Regions from separate parts of the Burkholderia sp. YHN3-13 genome, predicted to be linked through region 3. Evidence: riboswitches for the same ligand, from Rfam matches in the RefSeq annotation. Region 3 holds a riboswitch; each other region holds the start of a gene.
The links. Region 3 has a riboswitch for cobalamin ahead of AC0KUR_RS14460 (TonB-dependent receptor domain-containing protein). Riboswitches for the same ligand answer to the same signal wherever they lie in the genome.
Positions count from the first base shown of each region.

Region 1: another riboswitch for cobalamin. It lies ahead of cobA (uroporphyrinogen-III C-methyltransferase); the one in region 3 lies ahead of AC0KUR_RS14460 (TonB-dependent receptor domain-containing protein).
Region 2: another riboswitch for cobalamin. It lies ahead of cobG (precorrin-3B synthase); the one in region 3 lies ahead of AC0KUR_RS14460 (TonB-dependent receptor domain-containing protein).

Region 1 covers NZ_JBVVNQ010000008.1:73,177-80,781, reverse strand. The annotation lists gene AC0KUR_RS19470 (M20 aminoacylase family protein) at 1-325, shown strand, start outside; gene bamE (outer membrane protein assembly factor BamE domain-containing protein) at 483-1,022, shown strand; gene AC0KUR_RS19460 (cobyrinate a,c-diamide synthase) at 1,051-2,355, opposite strand; gene cobO (cob(I)yrinic acid a,c-diamide adenosyltransferase) at 2,358-2,960, opposite strand; gene AC0KUR_RS19450 (cobalamin biosynthesis protein) at 2,995-3,372, opposite strand; gene cobA (uroporphyrinogen-III C-methyltransferase) at 3,369-4,178, opposite strand; cobalamin riboswitch at 4,289-4,524, opposite strand; cobalamin riboswitch at 4,639-4,904, shown strand; gene cobW (cobalamin biosynthesis protein CobW) at 5,234-6,322, shown strand; gene cobN (cobaltochelatase subunit CobN) at 6,329-7,605, shown strand, end outside.
Region 2 covers NZ_JBVVNQ010000008.1:51,662-59,266, forward strand. The annotation lists gene cbiE (precorrin-6y C5,15-methyltransferase (decarboxylating) subunit CbiE) at 1-1,028, opposite strand, end outside; cobalamin riboswitch at 1,351-1,541, shown strand; gene cobG (precorrin-3B synthase) at 1,649-3,013, shown strand; gene AC0KUR_RS19350 (precorrin-8X methylmutase) at 3,006-3,632, shown strand; gene AC0KUR_RS19355 (precorrin-2 C(20)-methyltransferase) at 3,629-4,363, shown strand; gene cobJ (precorrin-3B C(17)-methyltransferase) at 4,360-6,069, shown strand; gene AC0KUR_RS19365 (MFS transporter) at 6,076-7,281, opposite strand; gene AC0KUR_RS19370 (LysR family transcriptional regulator) at 7,376-7,605, shown strand, end outside.
Region 3 covers NZ_JBVVNQ010000005.1:100,964-108,568, forward strand. The annotation lists gene AC0KUR_RS14450 (threo-3-hydroxy-L-aspartate ammonia-lyase) at 1-701, shown strand, start outside; gene AC0KUR_RS14455 (hypothetical protein) at 830-1,078, shown strand; cobalamin riboswitch at 1,495-1,687, shown strand; gene AC0KUR_RS14460 (TonB-dependent receptor domain-containing protein) at 1,903-3,831, shown strand; gene AC0KUR_RS14465 (TetR/AcrR family transcriptional regulator) at 3,962-4,534, shown strand; gene AC0KUR_RS14470 (alpha/beta hydrolase) at 4,557-5,552, shown strand; gene AC0KUR_RS14475 (DUF6331 family protein) at 5,560-5,967, shown strand; gene AC0KUR_RS14480 (LysE family translocator) at 5,964-6,596, opposite strand; gene AC0KUR_RS14485 (Lrp/AsnC family transcriptional regulator) at 6,711-7,172, shown strand; gene AC0KUR_RS14490 (collagen-like triple helix repeat-containing protein) at 7,293-7,605, opposite strand, start outside.

The DNA.
Region 1 (7,605 bases), on a different contig from region 3:
CGCCGTGTTCGGCGCGACCGCGACGATCGACTACCAGCGCCGCTACCCGGTGCTCGTCAACGACGCGGAAATGACGGCGTTCGCGCGCGGCGTGGCGCGCGAGTGGGTCGGCGATGCAAACCTGATCGACGGGATGGTGCCGCTCACCGGCAGCGAGGATTTCGCGTTCCTGCTCGAAAAGCGGCCGGGCTGCTACCTGATCATCGGCAACGGCGACGGGGAGGGCGGCTGCATGGTGCACAACCCGGGCTACGACTTCAACGACGCGGCGCTGCCGACCGGCGCGTCGTACTGGGTCAAGCTGGCCGAGGCGTTTCTGGTGTGACGCGGTTTCGCGAACGTCGTCGTTGCCGGGCTCGCATGAGCTTTTCCGGCCGCGACGGATGTGCTCGGATTTGACGCTCCTTGACATCGGCGGGACAGGTCGCGTGCTACGCTGCGCGCGACGCCGGATTGGCTCGATGAATACAGGTGTGAATGACATGCGAAAACAGCTTCTGACCGTGCTGACGGCCTGTGCGGTGGGCGTTCTGGCGGCCGGGTGTGACGACCAGAAGGTGGCGGACGCGGTGAATTCGATCAAGCCCGACCCGCTCGCGTTCGGCAAACTGCAGCCGGGTGTCTCGACGACCGAGGACGTGCTCCGCCAGGCGGGCAAGCCCGAGATGGTCAGGCAGGGCGACGATGGCTCGCAGCGCTTCGAGTATCCGCGCGGCCCGTACGGCACGCGTACCTACATGCTCGATTTCGGGCCGGACGGCCGGCTCGTGTCGATCACGCAGGCGCTGACCGCGGCCAACATCGCGAAGGTCGTGCCCGGCATGTCGAAGGACGACGTGCGGCAACTGCTCGGCAAACCGACCGAAGTCGCGCAATACGCGTTGAGCCATGAAGAGGTGTGGAGCTGGCACTGGGCCGAGGGCGGCGTATCGGGCGACGCGATGTTCAACGCGCATTTCTCGCCCGACGGCACCGTGATCCGGACGTCGCGCTCGGAGGCGCCGGGGCGCGAAAAGCCCTGACGTCGCGGCACGCACGCAGGCTGTTCCGTCAGAATGCCGTGCCGCCGAACAGGGCCGCCGCCATCTCCGGATTCGACGGCCAATACATGTGCATGTACGTCGCGACGATCGCGCCGCTGCGGTAGACGGCTTCGCCGCTGCCCGGCGCGCCGTCGGGGCGCGCGGCGCTCGCGACCGGCACCAGCGGCGTCGCGAACCGCGAATAGTGGAACGTATGGCCGCGCATCGGCCCGTTGCGCGTCTCGAGTTGCTGCATGCCGAGCGCCGCGAACCGGCGCTGCATCGTCGCATGACCCGGCAACACGCCCAGCATCGGCGTCGTCACGCCGTCCACGTCGGTCAGCGATTCGCACAGGTACACCATCCCTCCGCATTCCGCGACGATCGGCCGGCCGGCCGCCGCGTGCGTGCGAATCGTCCGCGCGGTCCCGGCATTCGCCGCGAGCGTCGCCGCATGCAGTTCCGGATAACCGCCCGGCAGGAACAGCGCGTCGCAATCGTCGGGCACCGGTTCGTCGGCGAGTGGCGAGAAGAACCGCACCGCCGCACCGAGCGCATCCAGCAGCGCGAGGTTCGCCGGATAGATGAACGAGAACGCCGCATCGCGTGCGACGGCGATCCGCTTGCCCGCAAGCGCGCGCGGCAGCGGCACCGCGGCGTCCGGTGCCGCGAACGCGACGGCCGGCGGCAATTCGGCGAGCGCCGTCCGCGCGAGCACGTCGGCCGCGCGCTCGAGCCGCGCATCGAGATCGTCGATGTCGGCCGGTTGATGCAGGCCGAGATGCCGCTCCGGCAGCGTGATGCCCGCATCGGCCGGCACGTGTCCGAGCCAGCGGAGGTCGCCGGGCAGCGCCTGTTGCAGCAGTTCCGCATGCCGCGCGGAGCCGACGCGGTTTGCCAGCACGCCGTGAAACGGCAGTGCCGGCCTGAACCGGGCGAGCCCGAACGCGATCGCCGCGAATGTCTGCGCCATCGCCTTCGCCGAAATCACCGCGACGACCGGGACGCCGAACGCGGCCGCGAGATCGGCGCTGCTCGGCGTGCCGTCGAACAGCCCCATCACGCCTTCGATCAGGATCAGATCCGCGTCGCGCGCGGCATCGGCGAGCAGCGCGCGGCAGCCGGTTTCGCCGACCATCCCGAGATCGAGCGCATGCACGGGCGCGCCGCTCGCGCGCTCGAGCAGCATCGGATCGAGAAAGTCGGGCCCGGTCTTGAACACGCGTACGCGGCGGCCCAGCCGGCGGTGCAGCCGTGCAAGACCGGCCGTCACCGACGTCTTGCCCTGGCCCGACGCGGGTGCGCTGACGAACAGCGCGGGGCAGGCCGGCACGCTCAGAACTCCACGCCGCGCTGCGCCTTCACGCCTTGCTCCTTGTACGGGTGCTTGACGAGCCGCATTTCGGTGACGAGATCGGCCGCGTCGATCAGCGCATCGGGCGCGTGCCGCCCCGTCACGACGACGTGCACCGAAGCGGGACGTGCGGCGAGCGTCGCGAGCACTTCGTCGAGCGGCAGGTATTCATACTTCAGCACGGTGTTCAGCTCGTCGAGGATCACCATCCGGTAGTCGCCGCTCTCGATCATCCGGCGCGCCTCGTCCCAGCCCTTGCGCGCGGTCGCGATATCGGCGTCGCGGTTCTGCGTGTTCCACGTATAGCCGTCGCCCATCGTCACGAAATCGCACTCCGCGACCGCGCCGAGAAAGTCGCGCTCGGACGTATGCAGCGCGCCCTTGATGAACTGCACGACACCGAGCCGCATGCCGTGGCCGAGCACGCGCACGGCCATGCCGAACGCGGCCGTGCTCTTGCCCTTGCCGTTGCCGGTATTGACGATCAGCAGGCCCTTTTCCAGGGTGGCGGCGGCCTGCTTCTTCTCGTGGCCGGCGCGGCGGCGTTCGGTCATCCGCTGATGGGATTCGGCATCGGTCTTCATCGGAAATCGTCCTGTCGAAAGCGAAACAAAGGGTTCAGAGCGGGCCGGCGAGGGCAACCGTCACGCCGTCCCGGATGGATTTGGGGCCCAGCAGCCGGCCATGCGGCGCCGCGAGCTGCGCGCAGGGTTCGGCCACGCCCGCCACCCCGAAGCGCGCCAGCGCGGCGTCCGACGGGCCGCTCGCGGCCAGTTCGGGACGGCTCGCCAGCTGCGCCGCGTCGAACGCGACGAGCGGCCAGCCGCGGCGCGCGCACAGCACGCGCAGCGCCCGCGCACACGCCTTGTCGGCGAGCGTCGCGACGAGCGCCGGTTCGGCGGCCGGGTAACGCGCCAGCGCCGCCCGGATCGCGGCATCGAGCTGCGCGGCCGTGACGCCCGCGCGAAAACCGATGCCGAGCGCGACGCGCATCATGCGCGGCCGCCGAGCGCCGCACGCACGGCCGGGTCGTCGGCAAGCGCCGCGACGCGGCCGATCACGACGATGGCCGGTGAACCGATGCCGGTTGCGCCGACGCGTTCGACGAGCGTGTCGAGCGTCGCGAGGACCTGCCGCTGCTCGGGGCGGGTCGCATGCTCGATCGCCGCGCACGGCGTATCGCCGGGCAGGCCGCCGCCGCGCAGCGCGGCGGTGATCGCGTCGAGCCGGCGGATGCCCATGTAGATCACGATCGTCATGCGCGTGGCCGCCAGCGCGCGCCAGTCGGGCTCGTCGGCGCCCGCGCCGTGGCCCGTGACGAAGATCACGCCCTGTGCGGCGCCGCGCTGCGTGACCGGGATGCCGAGCGCGGCCGGCGCGGCAATGCCTGCGGTGATGCCGTTCACGATCTCGACCGCAAAACCCGCCGCGCCCAGCGCGGCCAGTTCCTCGCCGCCGCGGCCGAACACGAACGGATCGCCGCCCTTGAGCCGCGCGACGCTGCGGCCCGCCCGCAAGTGCGCGAGCATCGCGGCGACGATCGCTTCCTGCGGCGTCGACGCATGGCCGCCGCGCTTGCCGACGTGCTCGACCTGCGCGTCGGCGCGTGCATGGCGCAGCACGTCGGGATTCACGAGATCGTCGACGAGCAGCACGTCGGCCGCGCCGATCGCACGCACGGCCTTGAGCGTCAGCAGGTCGGCGTCGCCGGGGCCGGCGCCGATGAGCCACGCGCGGCTCATCGCACGCGGCACGGCACGCACCGTGTCGAAACAGTGGAAAGGAACAGGCGGGCGGCACATCGGCGGCCGGCGGGCAGGCAGTGCATGACGGATCGGACGAAGCCCGCGCGGACGCGGGCGGAATGCGCACCCCATCCGTCCCCCGCGGATCGGGCGTTCGGCGAGCATCGGGCTCGCCCCTTGCGTCGGCCGGTATCCGGGCTGGCCGCTTGCCAGGCCGCAGCCTTCCCGCCCGCTGAAGGGCAGTGGCATCGCGGGCGGCCTGGGCGCGTGCGCGGGGAGCGCGTCGCGCGGGCGGCGTACCGTTGCGGGGACAGCACAGGCCGGGCGGTCGTCCGCCTCCTGTTTCCCGTTTAACTGCATGCGCGGAATGCGCATGCGAGCACCGAACGCGGCGCATACGATAGCACAGCGGTTCGCCCGCGCGAACCGGCCACGGCCGGCCTCCGGCACGGTGCGCCGGCGGTGCGCAACGCAGTCCGGCGCCCCGTGCCGCCTTGACGCTCCCGGCCCCGCCGCCTACACTCGCACGCGTTTTGGTGCTCGCGCGTGCCGCTCCGGCGCGCGCAGTTAAACGGGAAACAGGGAGCCTGCCTGCACCGCAGTCGAGCCAACCTGTGCTGCCCTCGCAACGGTAAGCGAACGTGTCGCGCGCGAGCGCGATGCAGCGCCGCTTCGCCGCCTGCCGCGAGCAGGCGGACGACCGCCACTGGATGCCGCGCGCATCCGGGAAGGCGAAGCGGCGTGTTCGCCAGCCCGGATACCGGCCTAAACGTTGGGGTTCAGCGCCGCGGGGAGGCGGCGCATCGTCCACGGCCGCAGCAGGCCCGACGCCCGGGGTGTTCCGCTTCCTCCGCCGATCTGCCCCCCGCGCGAACGCGCCGGGCCGGGACGGCGAACGGCAGGCGGCGCGGGCAGGGCCGGCGGCAGCCGTGTTGGCATTCACGATGTCGACCGTTCGCAAGGAAGCACCATGTCCGATTCGTTGTTCCGCCCGTCGCGCGGTTGTTCGCGCGGATCGCGCGGCGGTCTGCCTGCGCGTCGCCCGATGAATGGCCTCGCCGCCGCCAACGCGACGATCCCGTCCTGATTCCCTCTTCGACACCGGACCTACCATGACCCTACGCAAGCTTCCCGTCACGATCGTCACGGGCTTTCTCGGCAGCGGCAAGACGACGCTGATGCGCCACATCCTGCAGCACGCCGCGGGCCGCCGCATCGCGGTGATCGTCAACGAATTCGGCGAGCTCGGCATCGACGGCGAGATCCTCAAGGGCTGCGGCATCGGCTGCGAGGACGCCGACGGCGCGCAGGGCGAAGCGTCGGGCCAGCTGTACGAACTCGCGAACGGCTGCCTGTGCTGCACCGTGCAGGAAGAGTTCTACCCGGTGATGGAGGCGCTCGTCGAACGGCGCGCGGACATCGACCACGTGCTGATCGAGACATCGGGCCTCGCGCTGCCGAAGCCGCTCGTGCAGGCGTTCAACTGGCCGACGATCCGCAACAGCTTCACGGTCGACGCGGTCGTGACCGTGGTCGACGGGCCGGCCGCCGCGAGCGGCCAGTTCGCGGAAAACCCGCAGGCCGTCGACGCGCAGCGCCGCGCCGATCCGAATCTCGACCACGAATCGCCGCTGCACGAACTGTTCGCCGATCAGCTGTCGTCGGCCGATCTGGTGATCGTGAACAAGGCCGATCTGGTCGGCGACGCGGAATTCGCCCGGATCGAAACCGCGATCCGCGACGAGATCCCGCCGCAGGTGAAGATCGTTCGCGCGACGCGCGGCGAGCTCGATCTCGCGATGCTGCTCGGCCTCGAATCGGCATCGGAAGAAACGATCCACCTGCGTCACGATCATCACGGCTCGGCCGACGACGGTGATCACGATCACCATCACGACGATTTCGACTCGGTGGTCGTGTCCGGCGACGCCGGCACGCGCGAGGCGACGATCGCCGCGCTGCAGCGCGTGGTCGAAGCGCACACGATCTACCGCGCGAAAGGGTTCGCCGCGCTGCCCGGCGCGCCGATGCGGCTCGTGATCCAGGGCGTCGGCCGCCGCTTCGACAGCTATTTCGACCGACGCTGGCAGGACGGCGAAACGCGCGCGAGCCGCTTCGTGCTGATCGGCGAGGATCTCGACGCGGCCGCGCTGCAACGCGCGTTCGACGCCGCGTGCGCGGCCGAGCCGCAACAGGCGTAACGCACGATGCATCTGCTGCGCACCACGCCGGGCGGCTTCGTCGACGATACGCAGGGCGTCGTCCGGATCGACCAGCAGCCGGCCGACATCGTGATCCTGAGTTCGGCCGACACGACGCTGTCGCTGCTCGCGAGTGTCGTGCCGCGGTTGCCGGCCGGGTTCCCGAGCGTGCGGCTCGCGAACGTCACGTTCCTGCGGCAGCCGGCGTCCGTCGATTTCTACGTCGATGACGTGCTGCGTCATGCGAAGACGGTCGTGATCGATCATCTCGGCGGCGAAGCGTACTGGCCGTACGGGATCGAGCAGGCCGTGTCGCTCGCGTCGAAGCGCGGGCAGCAGCTCGCGATGTTCTCGGGCGACCTGCAGGAAGATCCGAACCTCGTCGCGAAGAGCACCGTCACGCCGGCGCTGTGCCGGCTGTGGTGGCGCTATCTGCGCGAGGGCGGCGTGCACAATGCCGACGCGCTGCTGCGCAGCATCGCGTTCCATACGCTCGGTTTCGGCGCCGAACCCGAGCCGCCGCGCCCGCTGCCGGCCGCCGCGCTGTATCACCCGGCGCGCGACCGCGCGAGCGTCGACGACTGGCGGCCGCGCTGGACGCCCGGCGCGCCCGTCGTCGCGATCCTGTTCTATCGCGCGCACTGGCAGGCCGCGAACACGGCCGTGTTCGACGCGCTGGCCGACGCACTGATCGCCGAGGGGCTGAATCCGTTGCCGATCGCGGTGACGTCGCTGAAGGATGCGGTGAGCCGCGAAGTCATCACGCAACTTTGCGACACGCACGGCGTCGCGCTCGTATTGAACACGACCGCGTTCGCGGCCGGCGCGATCGACAGCCCCGAACACGACGTGCTCGCCGGCGACGCACCGGTGCTGCAGGTGATCCTGTCCGGCGGCAACCGCGACGCGTGGGTGGCCGACAACCAGGGCCTGCATGCGCGCGACATCGCGATGCATATCGCGCTGCCCGAAGTCGACGGGCGCATCGTCACGCGTGCGGTGAGCTTCAAGGGGCTCGCGTATCGCTGCCCGCATACCGAGGTCGACGTCGTGCGCTATCAGCCGGACGCCGAGCGGATCGCGTTCGTCGCGGCGCTCGCGCGCGGCTGGTGCCGGCTGCGCACGCTCGACAACGCCGACAAGCGCATTGCGCTGATTCTCGCGAACTACCCGCAAAGCGAAGGGCGGATCGGCAACGGCGTGGGGCTCGACACGCCGGCATCCGCGCTGCGCGTGCTCGCGGCGCTGCGCGACGCGGGCTACACGCTGGCCGACCTGCCGCC
Region 2 (7,605 bases), on a different contig from region 3:
CCGCCGGGTTTCAGCGCGGCCCAGCACGCGTCGAGCACGCCGGGCGCCGTCGCACCGCCGCCGATGAAGATCGCGTCGGGCGTGGCGAGTCCTGCCAGCGCGTCGGGCGCGCGGCCCGCGACGAGCTGCAGGCCCGGCACGCCGAGTGCGTCGCGGTTGTGTTCGATGAAGCGCTGCCGTTCCGCATGCGCCTCGACCGCGATCGCCTGGCAGGATGGATGCGCACGCATCCATTCGATGCCGATCGAGCCACTGCCCGCGCCGACGTCCCACAGCAGCTCGCCGGGTGCGGGCGCGAGGCGCCCGAGCGTCATCGCGCGCAAGTCGCGCTTGGTGAGCTGGCCGTCGTGGCGGTATGCATCGTCGGGCAGGCCCGGCGTGAGCGCGCGGCGCGGCGCGTCGGGGCCGGCCCGGCAGTCGAGCGCGACGAGATTGAGCGCGGCCGTTTCGGTGACTTTCCAGTCCTGCGCGAGGCCGTCGACGCGCCGTTCGAGCGGGCCGCCCAGATGTTCGAACACGCTGATGCGCGTCGGCCCGAAGCCGCGTGCGGCGAGTTCGGCCGCGACGGCGGCCGGCGTGCGGCCGTCGGCGCTCAGCACGAACAGGCGCCGGCCCGGCAGCAGATGACGCGCGAGCGTCGCGAGCGGACGGCCGACGAGCGACACCGCGCCGACGTCCTGCAGCGCCCAGCCGAGGCGTGCGGCCGCGAGGGACAGCGACGACGGCGCGGGCAGCACGCGCCATTCGTCGGGAGAAAGCTGGCGCGCGAGCGTCGCGCCGACGCCGAACAGCATCGGGTCACCGCTCGCGAGCACGCAGACGGGCGAGCCGCGCCGCGCGAGCACGCCCGCGAGATCGAACGGCGACGGCCACGCTTCGCGCGCGGCCGGCAACCGCGCGGGCAGCATGTCGAGATGCCGCTTCGCGCCGACCACGCGCGTCGCGCCGAGCAGCGCGCGTCGCGCATTGCGCCCGAGCCCCGCGTAACCGTCGTCGCCGATGCCCACTACCGTCAGCCACGCCGTCATGCACCCTTCCCCATCGTTCGATTTCATCCAGTGTGTTGCGATGCGCGGCCGTTGCGCCGCCGCGCGTCGATCCGGCGATTGCCGTCGGCGCCGACTGCCCGGCGCGGGACGCGCCAGCGGTGTCGGCCAGGCCCGCGCGATCCGCATGGCGAACAGCTGGCCCCGCCCAGTTTCATCGTCGCGGACACCGGCGTGTCGCCGATCCAGTGCCGAGCCGCCAATCGTACCATCCGCGCTGCCGCGCGCAGGTCGTCGCAGCCATGCTGCGACACGGTTGCGACGCACATGGCCGATGTCGGGCCGGTGCCGAAATCGGGTATCCTACGGCCGTTCGTTCGCCGGTGCCCTTCGGGGCCGAAGAGGGAACACAGGGCGCGCCGCGCGCCGCTGTGGCTGCCCCCGCAACTGTAGACAGCGAGCCGATCTCCCCCTCATGCCACTGGTTTCACCGGGAAGGCCGGGAGCCGGCGCCGACCTGTCAGCCAGGAGACCTGCCGGCCAGAAAGTGCGTGCGTGCCAGTCGGCGTCGGGCGGGGTGTACCGATGCGTTGGCCGCGGCGCGACACTGTCCCGGTATCCCGTTGAGTTCCGCCCCCGATTCGATTCCTGCGTCGCCCGTCGTGCGCCCGTCGGCCTGCCCGGGGCTCGTGCGCGTGGTCGCGGCCGCCGATGGCGGGCTGTGCCGGGTCAAGCTGCCGGGCGGCCGGCTCGATGCGCGCCAGGCGCGTGCGATTGCCGCCGCCGCCCGCGCGTACGGCTCCGGCGCGATCGACGCGACCAATCGCGCGAATCTCCAGCTGCGCGGCATTCGCGACAGCGCCGCCGATGCGCTGACGCGCGCATTGCTCGAGGCGGGGCTCGGCCCGCGCGTCGACGCAGCCGCAGGCGCGGTCGACGAGACGGCCGCGCTCGCCGCGAGCGACGACGTCCGCAACCTCCTGCTCAGCCCGCTCGCCGGGCACGATCCCGCCGCGCTCGTCGACAGCCGCGCGCTCGCGATGCCGCTGCTCGACATGCTGGCCGGCGAGCCGCGCCGCGGCGAGCTGTCGCCGAAATTCTCGATCCAGCTCGACGGCGGCGAAGCGGTTGCGGCGCTCGATCACCCGCACGACATCTGGCTGGCCGCCTGGCGCCGCGCGGACGGCGCGGTACGCGTCGCGGCCGGGCTGGCCGGCTGCCCGCCGGCCGCGCGGGACGACCGGCCCGCATCGGTCGACGTGTCGCCCGATCAGGCCGTCGCACTGGTTCGCGCACTGCTGCTCGCGTTCCTCGATCTCGCGCCGGCCGACGTCACGCGGATGCGCGCCGTGCTCGCGACCGCCGGCGAATGCGCGTTGCTCGCACGCGCGCAGCACTACCTGCCCTTCCCGCTCACGGCCGATCCCGCGCTCGCCGGCTGGCGGCGCACGCGCACCGACCCGGCGCTGCGTTTCGGCATGCGCGCGTCGCGCGATGCGGCATGCTGCAGCGTCGGCGCGCAATGCGTGCTCGGGCGGCTCGACGCGACACAACTGGAACGGCTCGCCGCGCTGGCCGAAGCCGACGGCGACGGCACGTTGTCGATGACGCCGTGGCAAGGCGTGTTTCTCCACGGCGTGCCGAACGAACGCGCCCCGGCCACGTTGGCGGCACTGGCGTCGCTCGGCCTCGTCTGCGCATCGTCCGACCCGCTGGCGACCCTCGTCGCCTGCACCGGCAGCACGGGCTGCGCGAAAGCGCGGGCCGACACGAAACACGACGCGCTCGCCCTCGCCGCGCGCATCGGCCATCCGGTCGACGTGCACCTGACCGGCTGCGAGCGCCACTGCGCGCTGCCGCATCCCGCGGCGCACACGCTCGTCGCGGTGGCGCCCGCGCACTACGACCTTTACCGGCGCGACGCGGCCGCGGGCCTTGGCGCCCCGCTCGCGCGCCATCTGACGATTGACCAGGCCGCGGCCCGTTTGACGGACGCGCGGCACAGCCAGGACACCACCGATGCTTGACTACATTCGCGACGGGCAGGAAATCTACCGCCAGTCGTTCGCGACGATCCGCGCCGAGGCCGACCTGTCGCGCGTTCCGCCCGACCTCGAGAAACTCGCGGTGCGCGTGATCCATGCGTGCGGGATGGTCGACGTCGTCTACGACCTGCGCTTTTCGGCTGGCGCCGGCACGGCCGGCCGCACCGCGCTCGCGGCCGGCGCGCCGATCCTGTGCGACGCGCGGATGGTCGCCGAAGGCATCACGCGCGCGCGGCTGCCGGCCGACAACCGCGTGATCTGCACGCTCGGCGAGCCGGAGGTGCCCGATCTCGCGCGCCATCTCGGCAACACGCGCTCGGCGGCGGCGCTCGAACTGTGGCGTCCGCATCTCGCGGGCAGCGTCGTCGTGATCGGCAATGCGCCGACCGCGCTGTTCCACCTGCTCGACATGATCGACGCCGGCGCGCCGCGTCCCGCGTTGATCCTCGGTTTTCCGGTCGGTTTCATCGGCGCGGCCGAATCGAAGGCGATGCTCGATGCCGACAGCCGCGGCGTGCCGTACGTCGCGCTGCTCGGCCGGCGCGGCGGCAGCGCGATGGCCGCCGCCGCGGTCAACGCACTGGCGACGGAGGTCGAATGACGACCATGCGCGGCCGGCTGTTCGGGGTCGGTGTCGGCCCCGGCGATCCCGAACTGATGACGATCAAGGCGCTGCGCGTGCTGCAGGCGGCGCCCGTGGTCGCGTATTTCGTCGCGAAGGGCAAGAAGGGCAATGCGTACGGCATCGTCGAAGCCCACCTGCTCGACGGGCAGACGCAACTGCCGCTCGTCTATCCGGTGACGACCGAAGTGCTGCCGCCGCCGCTCTGCTACGAGACCGTGATCGCCGACTTCTACGACACGGCCGCCGAGATCGTCGCCGCCCATCTCGACGCGGGACGCGACGTCGCGGTGATCTGCGAAGGCGACCCGTTCTTCTACGGCTCGTACATGTACCTGCACGACCGCCTCGCGCCGCGCTACGACACCGAGGTGATCCCGGGCGTCTGCGCGATGCTCGGCGGCACGGCCGTGCTCGGCCAGCCGCTCGTCTATCGCAACCAGAGCCTGTCGGTGCTGTCCGGCGTGCTGCCCGAGCATGAACTGCGCGAGCGGCTCGCGCGCGCCGACGCGGCCGTCGTGATGAAGCTCGGTCGCAATTTCGACAAGGTGCGGCGCGTGCTCGACGAACTCGGGCTCGCGAAGCGCGCGCTGTACGTCGAGCGCGCGACGATGGCGAACCAGCGCATCGTGCCGCTCGACGCAGTCGATCCGATGGCGTCGCCGTATTTCTCGCTGCTCGTCGTGCCGGGGGAAAAATGGCAAGGATGACGACCCCGCCGGCGATCGTGATCCTCGGTGCCGGCGCGCTCGACACCGCGCGACGCATCCAGGCGCGCTATCCGGGCGCTAGCGTGCATGGCCTCGCGTCGCGCGTCGATGCCGACGTGCGGTTCGACGAACTCGGTGCGCACCTGCGCGAACTCTACGCACGCGGCCTGCCGATCGTCGCGCTGTGCGCGGCCGGCATCGTGATCCGCTGCCTCGCCCCCGCGCTCGCGGACAAGGGCGTCGAGCCGCCCGTGCTCGCGGTTGCGGAAGACGGGTCGGCCGTCGTGCCGCTGCTCGGCGGGCTGACGGGCGTCAACGTGATCGCGCGCGAAATCGCCGCATGCGTGGGCGTCGCGCCGGCGATCACGACCAGCGGCGAACTGCGTTTCGGCGCATGCGTGCTCAATCCGCCCGACGGGTATGCGCTCGCCGATCTCGCGCAGGGCAAGCGCTTCGTGTCCGACCTGCTCGCGGGCGCATCGACGCGTGTCGACGGCGCGGCGGCGTGGCTCGACGATGCCGCGCTGCCGCGCGACGACGCGGCCAAGCATGCGATTCGCGTGACGCCCGACGCATGGCGCGGCACGCACGACGAACTCGTGATCCATCCTCGCAGCGTGGTGGTCGGCATCGCAGGCGATGCCATGCACGCGCACGAGGCGCTTGCCACACGCATCGCCGCCATGCTCGACGCACAAGGTCTCGCGCGGCTGGCACTCGCGGCCCTCGTCGCGCCGGCGTCGTCGATCGGCGAACCCGCGCTGGAGGAAGCCGCGCGGGCACTCGACGTGCCGCTGCGTTTCGCCGATGCCGACGGCAGCGCGCCCGCCGATGCAGCCGCGCTGCTCGGCCGCACGTTGCGTGTCGCGCATACGCTGCGTCCGGTATCGAACGGTCTCGCGTGCGCGGTCGCGTCGCATCCGGTCGATCCCGCCACGCTCGGCCGCGCGCGCGGCCGCCTGACGGTGCTCGGCCTTGGCCCGGGCGGCGCCGCGTGGCTCACGCCGGCCGCTCGCGCCGCGCTCGCCGAAGCGACCGACATCCTCGGCTACACGACCTACGTGAACATGGCCGGCCCGTTCCGCGGCGACCAGCGCGTGCACGGCACCGACAATCGCGAGGAAATGCAGCGCGCGCGCCATGCGTTCGAACTCGCGGCCGAAGGCAGGCGCGTCGCGGTCGTGTCGTCGGGCGACCCCGGCGTGTTCGCGATGGCCGCGGCCGTGCTCGAAGCGCTCGACGACACGCGCGACCCGCAATGGGCCGCGGTCGACCTGCGCGTGGAGCCCGGCATCTCGGCGTCGCTCGCGACGGCCGCGCAGGCCGGCGCGCCGCTCGGTCACGACTTCTGCGCGATTTCGCTGTCGGACAACCTGAAGCCGTGGGACGTGATCGAGACGCGCCTGCGGCATGCGGCGCAAGCCGACCTCGTGATGGCGTTCTACAACCCGATCTCGCGTGCGCGGCCGTGGCAGCTCGACCTCGCGCTCGACCTCGTGCGTGCGCATCGCGCCGCCGATACGGTGGTCGTACTCGGCCGCGACATCGGCCGGCCGGGCGCGACGCTCGCGACGACGACGCTCGGCGCGCTGCGCGGCGACCAGGTCGACATGCGGACGATGGTGATCGTCGGCTCGTCGACGACGCGGCGCTTCGCGATCGGCAACGCGCGCGAATGGGTCTATACGCCGCGCTGGTATCGCTGATCGCGGTTACCGCGGCAGCGTGACGGTGCGCGCGTCGGCATGCGTAAGGCCGGATGCGCCGCCGGTACGCCAGAACCGGTACACGAGCACGCCGACCGCGGCCTGCGCGACGACTACGAACGCGACGCAGCCGGCCCAGCCCCAGCGATGCCAGCCGGGCACCGGCAGGATCGAGCCGAGACTGCCGCCGAAGTAATAGCAGGACAGGTAGATGCCGATCGCCGTCGAGCGTGCGCTCGACGCCGCCTGCGAAATGAACGTGTTCGCCGACGCCTGCTCGACGAATACGGCGGTCGAGCTGAGCGCGAGGCCGGCCAGGATCACCGGCACGCTGTCCGACAACGTCAGCAACGCTCCGCCGATCGCGAGCGCGGCCGCGGCGAGCCCCGGCGCGCGCGGGCCGCGATGCCGCGCGAGGCGCCCGGCCAGCGGCGTCACGACCACCGCGACCAGGAACACCGCATAAATTGCGCCGATCTCGACCGTGTCGAAGCCGAACGGTGCGCGCGTGAGCCGCAGGCCGATGAACGTGAACGTCGCGACCTGCGACGCGAGCACGCATGCGCCGATCGCGAATGACGCGAGCAGCGGGCCGCGCATGACGAGCCGCGACGACGGCCCCGCCTCCGCATCGTTGCCGGACGCCTGCCGCGCAACCGCACCGGATGCCGGCAGGCTCGCGTAGATCGCGACGCCCGTGACGAGACACAGCGCCGCGACGACATCGAGCGCATGCCGCCAGCCCCACATCGACGTCAGCAGGTTCGTGACGAAGCGGCCGGCGAACCCGCCGAGCGTCGTGCCGGCGACGAACAACGCACCGATCTCGGCCGACGTGCCGCGATCGAAGCGCTCTCCGATATAGGCGATCGACAGCGCGAAGATGAACGGCATGACCAGCCCGGCCGCAAAGCGCGCGCCGAGAAACGACGCGAAACCCGCCGCATGTGCGGACCACACGACCGGCAGCGCGACGGCCACCGCCGCCAGCGAGATCGCGATGCGACGCTCGATGCGCGCGGCCAGCACGCCGACGAACGGCGCGATAATGGCGACGGCCGTCGTGGTCGCGCTGACGCCCTGCCCCGCGCGTTCCGCGCTGACGCCGAACGTCGCCGCGAGTGCGTGCAGGATGCCCTGCGTCGAATAGAGATTGAGAAACGCGGCGAAACCGCAGAGAAAGAATGCGATGCGTGTGGTCCTGTCGTTCATCGGAAATGCCTCGTCATCGATGCCGCCAGTCTGACGAGCGCGCCACGCGTGCGCCAATACCGTTTTCACCGCCATTGATACCGGAACGACAACAATGCTCGACCTGCGCCGCCTCCGCTATTTCGTGGTCGTCGCCGACGAACTGCACTTCGGCCGCGCGGCATTGCGCCTGCGCGTCGCGCAGCCGCCACTGACGCGCCATATCGCCGCGCTGGAAAGCGAGCTCGGCGTGCGGCTGTTCGAGCGTTCGACGCGCGCGGTGCGGCTCACGCCGCAAGGCGAACTGTTCCTCGAGCATGCACGCCACGTCGTCAGCGCGGCCGT
Region 3 (7,605 bases):
CGCGCATCCTCGGTATTCCCGCGACGATCGTGATGCCGCAGGATGCGCCGGCCGCGAAGATGGCCGCGACGCGCGGCTATGGCGGCAACGTCGTGACCTACGATCGCTACACCGAGGACCGCGAGCAGATCGGGCGCGATCTTGCCGAACGGCACGGGCTCACGCTGGTGCCGCCCTACGACCATCCGGACGTGATCGCCGGCCAGGGCACGGCGGCCAAGGAACTGTTCGACGAAGTCGGCCCGCTCGACGCGGTGTTCGCGCCGCTCGGCGGCGGCGGGCTGCTGTCGGGCACCGCGCTGTCGACCCGCGCGCTGTCGCCGCACGCGAAGTTGTACGGTGTGGAACCCGAAGCCGGCAACGACGGCCAGCAATCGTTCCGGTCCGGCGCGATCGTGCGGATCGACACGCCGCGCACGATCGCCGACGGCGCGCAGACGCAATACCTCGGCAACCTGACGTTCCCGATCCTCCGCCGCGACGTCGACGACATCCTGACCGCGACCGACGCGGAGCTGATCGACTGCATGCGCTTCTTCGCCACCCGTATGAAGATTGTCGTCGAGCCGACCGGCTGCCTGGCGTTCGCCGCCGCGCGACGGATGAAGGACGCGCTGCAGGGCAAGCGCGTGGGCGTCGTGATCAGCGGCGGCAACGTCGATCTCGAGAACTTCTGCGCACTGGTGTCGACGCCGGCCTGAGCGTCGCGGCGCACATGAACATCCTGTCATCCGTGCGCCATGGCACCTTCACGACGCGTTAAGTTTCGCGCCCTAGACTGATGACGTTGCCCGCAGTCAGTCGCGCAGTCAGTCGTGAAGGAGCCACCATGAACACGCACGCGATCGTCGCCGCCGCCCTGGCGGTCGCCTCCCTTCCGGCGTTCGCCCAACCGGGCGCGACGTCATCCGGTTTCCCCGCCGCATCGCCGCACGACGTCGTCGCGCAGGCGATGCACCGCTCGCCCGGCGCGTTGCCGCACGCCGGCTTCGTGCTCGCGAAGATCGATCAGAACAATACGCCGCCCGATCGGGGCGGCGACCCGGGCGGCCGCGCGCACGCCGGCACGCACATGTAACGGCGCGCGCCGGGCGCCGCTGCCGCGCCCGGCCCCGCCGGCAATCAGAACGCCGGCAGCGACGGATCGCGTGCGGCGAGGATGTCGTCGGTGCGGGCTGTTCCGCGATCTGCAGCTGTTCGGCTGGCCGATCGTGCAACCGCGGCGACCGACCGGCATGCGGCTCGGCGATCCGCGCCGCGACAACGCTGTGCCGCTGCCCGGGCTGCTCAACGCGCCGGCTGACGTCGACCGGACAACCTACGGTTTCGCGTTCGATACGACGCGGCTCGCATGCCGCTTGCTCCTCCCGATTCATCAGACGAGAAACGCGACACCAACACACAAGCGAAAGGATTCGGAAAGCGCTTGCCGGAGAATGACGTTTTTTCGCACCCTCGCGCGGCGCGGCAATTGACGTGCGGGAGCGCACGCCATTACCCTTGCGCGCTGATGGTTCCCAGCGATGGGATCAAAAGGGAACGCAGGACGGGCAACGACTCGAATCTGCGGCTGCCCCCGCAACTGTGAGCGGCGAATCCGTGCCACTGCGCGCCACTGGGAAACCGGGAAGGTCCGCACGGATGACGACCCGCGAGCCAGGAGACCTGCCATCGACCCGAGGTCCAGCAGCCGCACCGGGCGGGGTGTCCCGATGCGCAAGCGCCGCCGTTGGCGGTCGCCCGTTGCATGGACGACCCGACCTCAGGATCCGTCAGATGTCCTTCGTTCCCGAATCCGCTTCCCTGCCGGAAGCGTCGCGTCGACACGCCGTCGGCATGCGCAACCTGCCCGCCCTTCGCTCGCGACCGCCCTACGCGCCACACGCTTTCTCTCGCTGTCTGATGAACCTTCGTTACCTGCTCGCCACATCCGCCGCCACCGCGCTGCTCACCCCGCTCGCCCATGCCGCCGGCGATACCGCGCTCCAGCCGCCCGCCCAGCCCGCGGAAGGCGCCGATCTGCCGACGATCAGCGTGACCGACACGCGGCACCTGCCCGAATCGTTCGACCGGCGCTATGCGTCGACGCAGGTGCTTACGCGAGAAGATCTCGACCGGCTGTCGTCGACCGACCCGAGCATCACGCAGGCGCTCGCGACGCTGCCGGGCGTGACCGTCTCGCAGAGCGGCGGCCCCGGCTCGTCCGCGTCGGTCAGCATCCGCGGCTCGTCGGCCAGCCAGGTCGCCGTGTTCATCGACGGGATCCGGATCGGCTCGCCGACCACCGGCATCGCGCCGTGGGCCGACCTGCCGACCGACGCGTTCGAACGCGTGGAAGTGATTTCGGGCCCGGCCGCCGCATCGTTCGGCAGCAACGCGATGGGCGGCGTCGTGCAGCTCTTCACGCGCCGCGCCGCCAACCGGCCGAACCAGACCACCGTGTCGTTCGGCGGCGGATCGAACAAGACGTTCGACACGCAGTTCCGCACGTCGGGCACCCTGCCGTCGACAGGGCCGCTGGCCGCGCTCGGCGGTGTCACCTACTCGCTGGGGCTGCACGACTACAACACGGCCGGCATCGATGCGACGCGGCCCTTCTTCTACGGTCACGAAGCCGGCCGCAATCCGTATCACGCGCAGGATCTCGATGCGCGGCTCGGCTATGCGCGCGACAACTGGTCGATCTCGACGTTCGCGCTGTATCACCGCTCCGACCTGTCCTACGACAACAGCGGCTATGCGAATCGCGAGCTCGATCACCAGCTGACGACCGGCATCGCATTTCATCTCGACATCACGCCCGATACGCAGTTCGACCAGTCGTTCGGTTATGCGAACGACCGCCAGTTCATCTACGCGGACAACCCGGCCCTCGCGACCGACCAGATCAATTCGCAGCGCATCAGCACGTCGACGTCGCTGACCCATCAGGCGCACGGGTTCCGCCTGTTCGGCCTGCCGCTGTCGGGCGAAACGAAGCTCGCCTACGATTTCACGCGCGAACAGGCATTCCTGCCGATCGACGCGCCCGGCGGCATACCGACGCGCAACGACTCGGCGTTTTCGCTGCATCAGTCGGCCACGCTCGGCAGCGTGACGCTGTTCCTCGCGGGGCGTCGCGAGATCATCGCCGGGCAAGGCGTGAACACCGGCAACGCCGCGCTGTCGTGGGCGATCACGCCGGTCTACACCGCGCGCGTGTCGTACGGCAACGCATTCCGCCTGCCGAGTTTCAACGACCTGTACTACCCCGGCTACGGCAATCCGAACCTCAGCCCGGAACGCAGCACGTCGGTCGAGGCCGCGCTCGACGCGAACACGTCGTACGGCACGTTCTCGGCGGCGGTCTACGACACGCACGTCAACAACCTGATCGCGTACAACCCGGCAACGTTCTCGCCGATGAACATCGGCCGCTCGCACATCCGCGGCATCGACCTGTCGTACAAGGGGACGATCGGCCGCTCGACGCCGGTGAGTCTGGCCGTCGGCCTCCTGAATCCGCAGGACGAGACCAACCAGACCTGGCTCAACCGCCGGCCGCGCCAGACGGTCAGCCTCAGCGTCGACCACACGTGGGACGAACTGAAGCTCCACGCGCTGAGCACGGGCGCATCGCTGCTCTACGGCGGCACGACGTTCGACGATCCGGCCAACACGACGTATCTGCCGTCGTACCTGACGGTGAGCCTGCGCGCGTCGTACCGGATCAATTCGCACCTGACGGTGTCGGCGTCGCTGTCGAACCTGTTCGACCGGCAATACATGACCGCGTACGGCTACAACACGCTCGGCCGCACCGCGTTCGGCAAGGTCACCTACACGTTCTGACGACCGGTCGCCCCGGCGCCTGCGTCGCGGGCGCCGGGGCGGATCGGCGTGGCCGGCGGCGTACGGGAAATTGACTTCGCGGCAAAAACTAATAGAATTAGTTTTTTGACTAATTTCCATAGTATTCGTCATGACGCGTGCCGGCATTACCGTAGACAAACTCGTCGAAGCCGGCGCACGGCTCGCCGACGAAACCGGCTTCGAGCCGCTCACCGGCGCGGCGCTCGCGCGGCATTTCGGCGTCAAGCTGGCCAGCCTGTATTCCCATGTCCCGAGTTTCGACGATCTCAAGAGCCGGATCGCGCTGTTCGCGCTGCAGGAGCTGGCCGATCGCGCCGCCGATGCGCTGGCCGGCCGCACCGGCAAGGATGCGCTGACCGCGCTCGCGAACGTCTATCGCGACTATGCGCGCGCACACCCCGGTCGCTTTGCGGCCGCGCGCCATCCGGTGAGCCCCGAGCGCGCCGCCGAAAGCGCGGGCGGGCGGCTCGTCAGGATGACCTCGGCCGTGCTGCGCAGCTACGACCTGCCGGAAGCCGAGCTGGCCCATGCGATCCGCCTGCTCGGCGGCTTCTTCATGGGCTACGTGACGCTCGAAGGCGCCGGCGGTTTCTCGCACGGCACACCGGATTCCGACGCATCGTGGTCGCGCAGCCTCGATGCGCTCGACGTGATGCTGCGCCACTGGCCTTCAGCCGCATGACGGGCCTGATGGAATTCAAGCGATGAACGACAAACCCGATGGCGTCGTGCTGCCGAGCCGCGTCGTGCCCTTCCCCACCTCGATCAGCGACGAAGCGCGAGCCGCGTTGCAACGCCTGGTCGGCGACGACGGCGTGCCGCTGAATGCGCTGCACGTGATGCCCGCGCCGGACGATGTCGACGCGTGGATGCGCGTGAAGGCGGCCGCCGACGCGCATTACACGGCCGCGGTCGGGCAACTGGCTGGCCATCTGCGTTCGAGCGTCGAGACGATCCGGGCCGGCGATGCGGACCTGCACGTCGCGACGCCCGAAGCGGCCGCTTCCGACGAATGCGCGTACATCGACCTGCACGGCGGCGCGCTGATCGTCGGCGGCGCCGCCGCATGCCGCGCCGGCGCGCAGATGCATGCCGACCGCCTGGGCGTTCGCTGCTACGGCGTCGATTACCGCATGCCGCCCGAACATCCGTATCCGGCCGCGCTCGACGATTGCATCGCGGCCTATGCGTTCGTGCTGGCGCGCCACGCGCCGGAAAACATCGTCATCGGCGGCCGCTCGGCCGGCGGCAATCTCGCGGCCGCGATGGTGCTGCGTGCCCGCGACGAAGGCTTGCCGCTGCCGGCCGCGCTCGTCCTGCTGTCGCCGGAAGCCGATCTGACCGAATCCGGCGACAGCTTCGAGACCAACCGGCTCGTCGACGTCGTGCTGCCGGCGTCGCTGATGCCGAACAACCTGCTCTACGCGAACGGCGCCGATCTCGCGCATCCGTATCTGTCGCCGCTGTTCGGCGATTTCTCGGCCGGCTTCCCGCCGACGTTCATCCAGAGCGGTACGCGCGACCTGTTCCTGTCGAACGCGGTTCGCCTGCACCGCGCGTTGCGGCGCGCGCAAGTGCCGACCGAACTGCATGTGTTCGAAGGCATGCCGCACGGCGGGTTCATGGGCGCGCCGGAGGATATCGAACTCACCCGGGAGATCGCACGCTTCATGCATGCCCATTTCCGGGCCCTGAATTGAGCCGGCGATGAACGGAAAACCGCACAAGGACGACATCAGCATCGGCAAGGATCGCTGGATCGAAGTCGGCGATCTGGCGGGCGGCCAGGGGCGCGTGGTCGAAATCGACCCGTATCTGACCGCGGTCATGCCGTTGCTCGATGCGCTGGAGACGAACTGCGTCGCCGGATGCTGCGGCATCGACGCGTTCGGTTTCTGGCCGGACGAAATCGCCACGGCGCTCGACCGGTGGCCGCCCGATGCGCCGGCTCGGCTCGCCGACGATCTGTTGTCGGTCCAGCGTGCGATCGACGCGTTGCCGGCCGATGTCGCCGTCAGCACGCGCATGAACCAGTACTTTCGGAAAACGGTGATGCTCGAACTGCTCGCCCATATCCGGACGACGATCGACGCCATCCGGTCGAACGACGCCTAGATCATCGCGCGCGCGCCTGCGACCAGTTGGACCGCGCCGAATACCGCGATGACGGCCGCCGATACGCGCGACAGCCCGTGCATGAACGCGAGCGACAGCTTCGTGCGCAGCGCGGCGGTCGCGCTGCTCAGGCACAGCCACCACGCGGCGGAGCCGACGAACACACCGGCGACCATCCACGCCACGGCAGGCCCGACCGAGCTGCCGGGCGTGCCCGACAGCGGGCCGAGCGCCGCGAAAATCCCGACGAACGACAGGATCGTCATCGGGTTCGATAGCGTGAGGCCGAACGTCGTCAGGAAATCCCGCAGCACGGTCGTGCGCGGCAGGTCGCGCTGCAGCGCCGCCTCGGCCGGCGGCTGACGCAAGATGGTCCACGCGAGCCAGACGAGAAATGCGCCGCCGCCGATTTTCAGGCCGACGGTCAGCATCGGGAACGCGGTAACGATGCCTGCGATGCCCAGCGCGCCGAGCAGGCCGTAGATCGCATCGGCGCACGCGGCGCCGATGCCCGTCGCGAACCCCGCCCGAAAACCCCGGCTCAAGCTGCGCTGAATGCACAGCATGCCGATCGGGCCGACCGGCACCGCGATCGACAGCCCCATCACGACGGACTTGATGAACAGCATCGCCTGCTCCTTGTGGCATCCACGGGTTGAACAGGCATCGTAGGGAAAGTCCGGTCACCGCTGAATGCGGTTTTTAAGGAAAAATGGCAGCTCTACCTTAAAAACTCCGCCGCGATGGACGATCTGGACTGGAAGGTACTGTCGCTGCTGCAGGCCAACGGCCGCATCAGCTATACGGAACTGGCGCGCCAGGTACACCTGTCGGTGCCGGCGGTGACGGAGCGCGTGAAGCGCCTCGAATCGGCCGGCGTCATCGAGGGTTATACGGCGCGGATCAATCCGGCCGCGGCCGGCTATCCGGTGAGCGCGCTGATCGGCATCACGGTGCCGCAGCCGGCGAAAGCGAAGTTCCTCAAGCTGCTGGAGACGATTCCCGAAGTCGTCGAGTGCCATCACGTGACGGGCGCGGATTCGTATGTGATGCGGCTCGTCGCGATCGGCATGACCCATCTCGAACAATTGATCGAACGCATCAACCTGTACGGCGAAACGCGCACGTCGATCATGATGTCGACGCCGCTGCCGGCGCGCGGGCTCGCACGACCGCCATCGAAGCTCGGTGACACGCGCGGATGATGCGTCGATCAGGGTCAGACGACCGGCCGCGCGTCGAACGCCATCGACCGGTCACGCGTGGCGCCAGCCGGCCCGTCAATGACAGGCCGGCTGTCCGCCGCCGCGATCGACGCACACCGGCTACTTGCCGGCCAGGCCGCCAAGCAGGCCTCCGACCAGCGACGTCACCGGCGCAAGCGGATTGGCGAGACCACCCGCCGGTGTGCCGGTCGCGGGACCATCGTGCACGGTCGCCGGGATGCCGCCGACCACGCTCGTCACCAGCCCGGAGATCGGCACCGCACCGTTCGCGCCGCCCGGATTCACGAGGCCGCCCACGTTGGTAACCGTGTTGCCGACCGCCCGGACAAGGGTGCCGACGCCGCCGACGAGCGGCTGAGGCGACGCGGCGCTCACCTTCCATCCGGCCGACGTGACCGCCGCGCCGACCTGC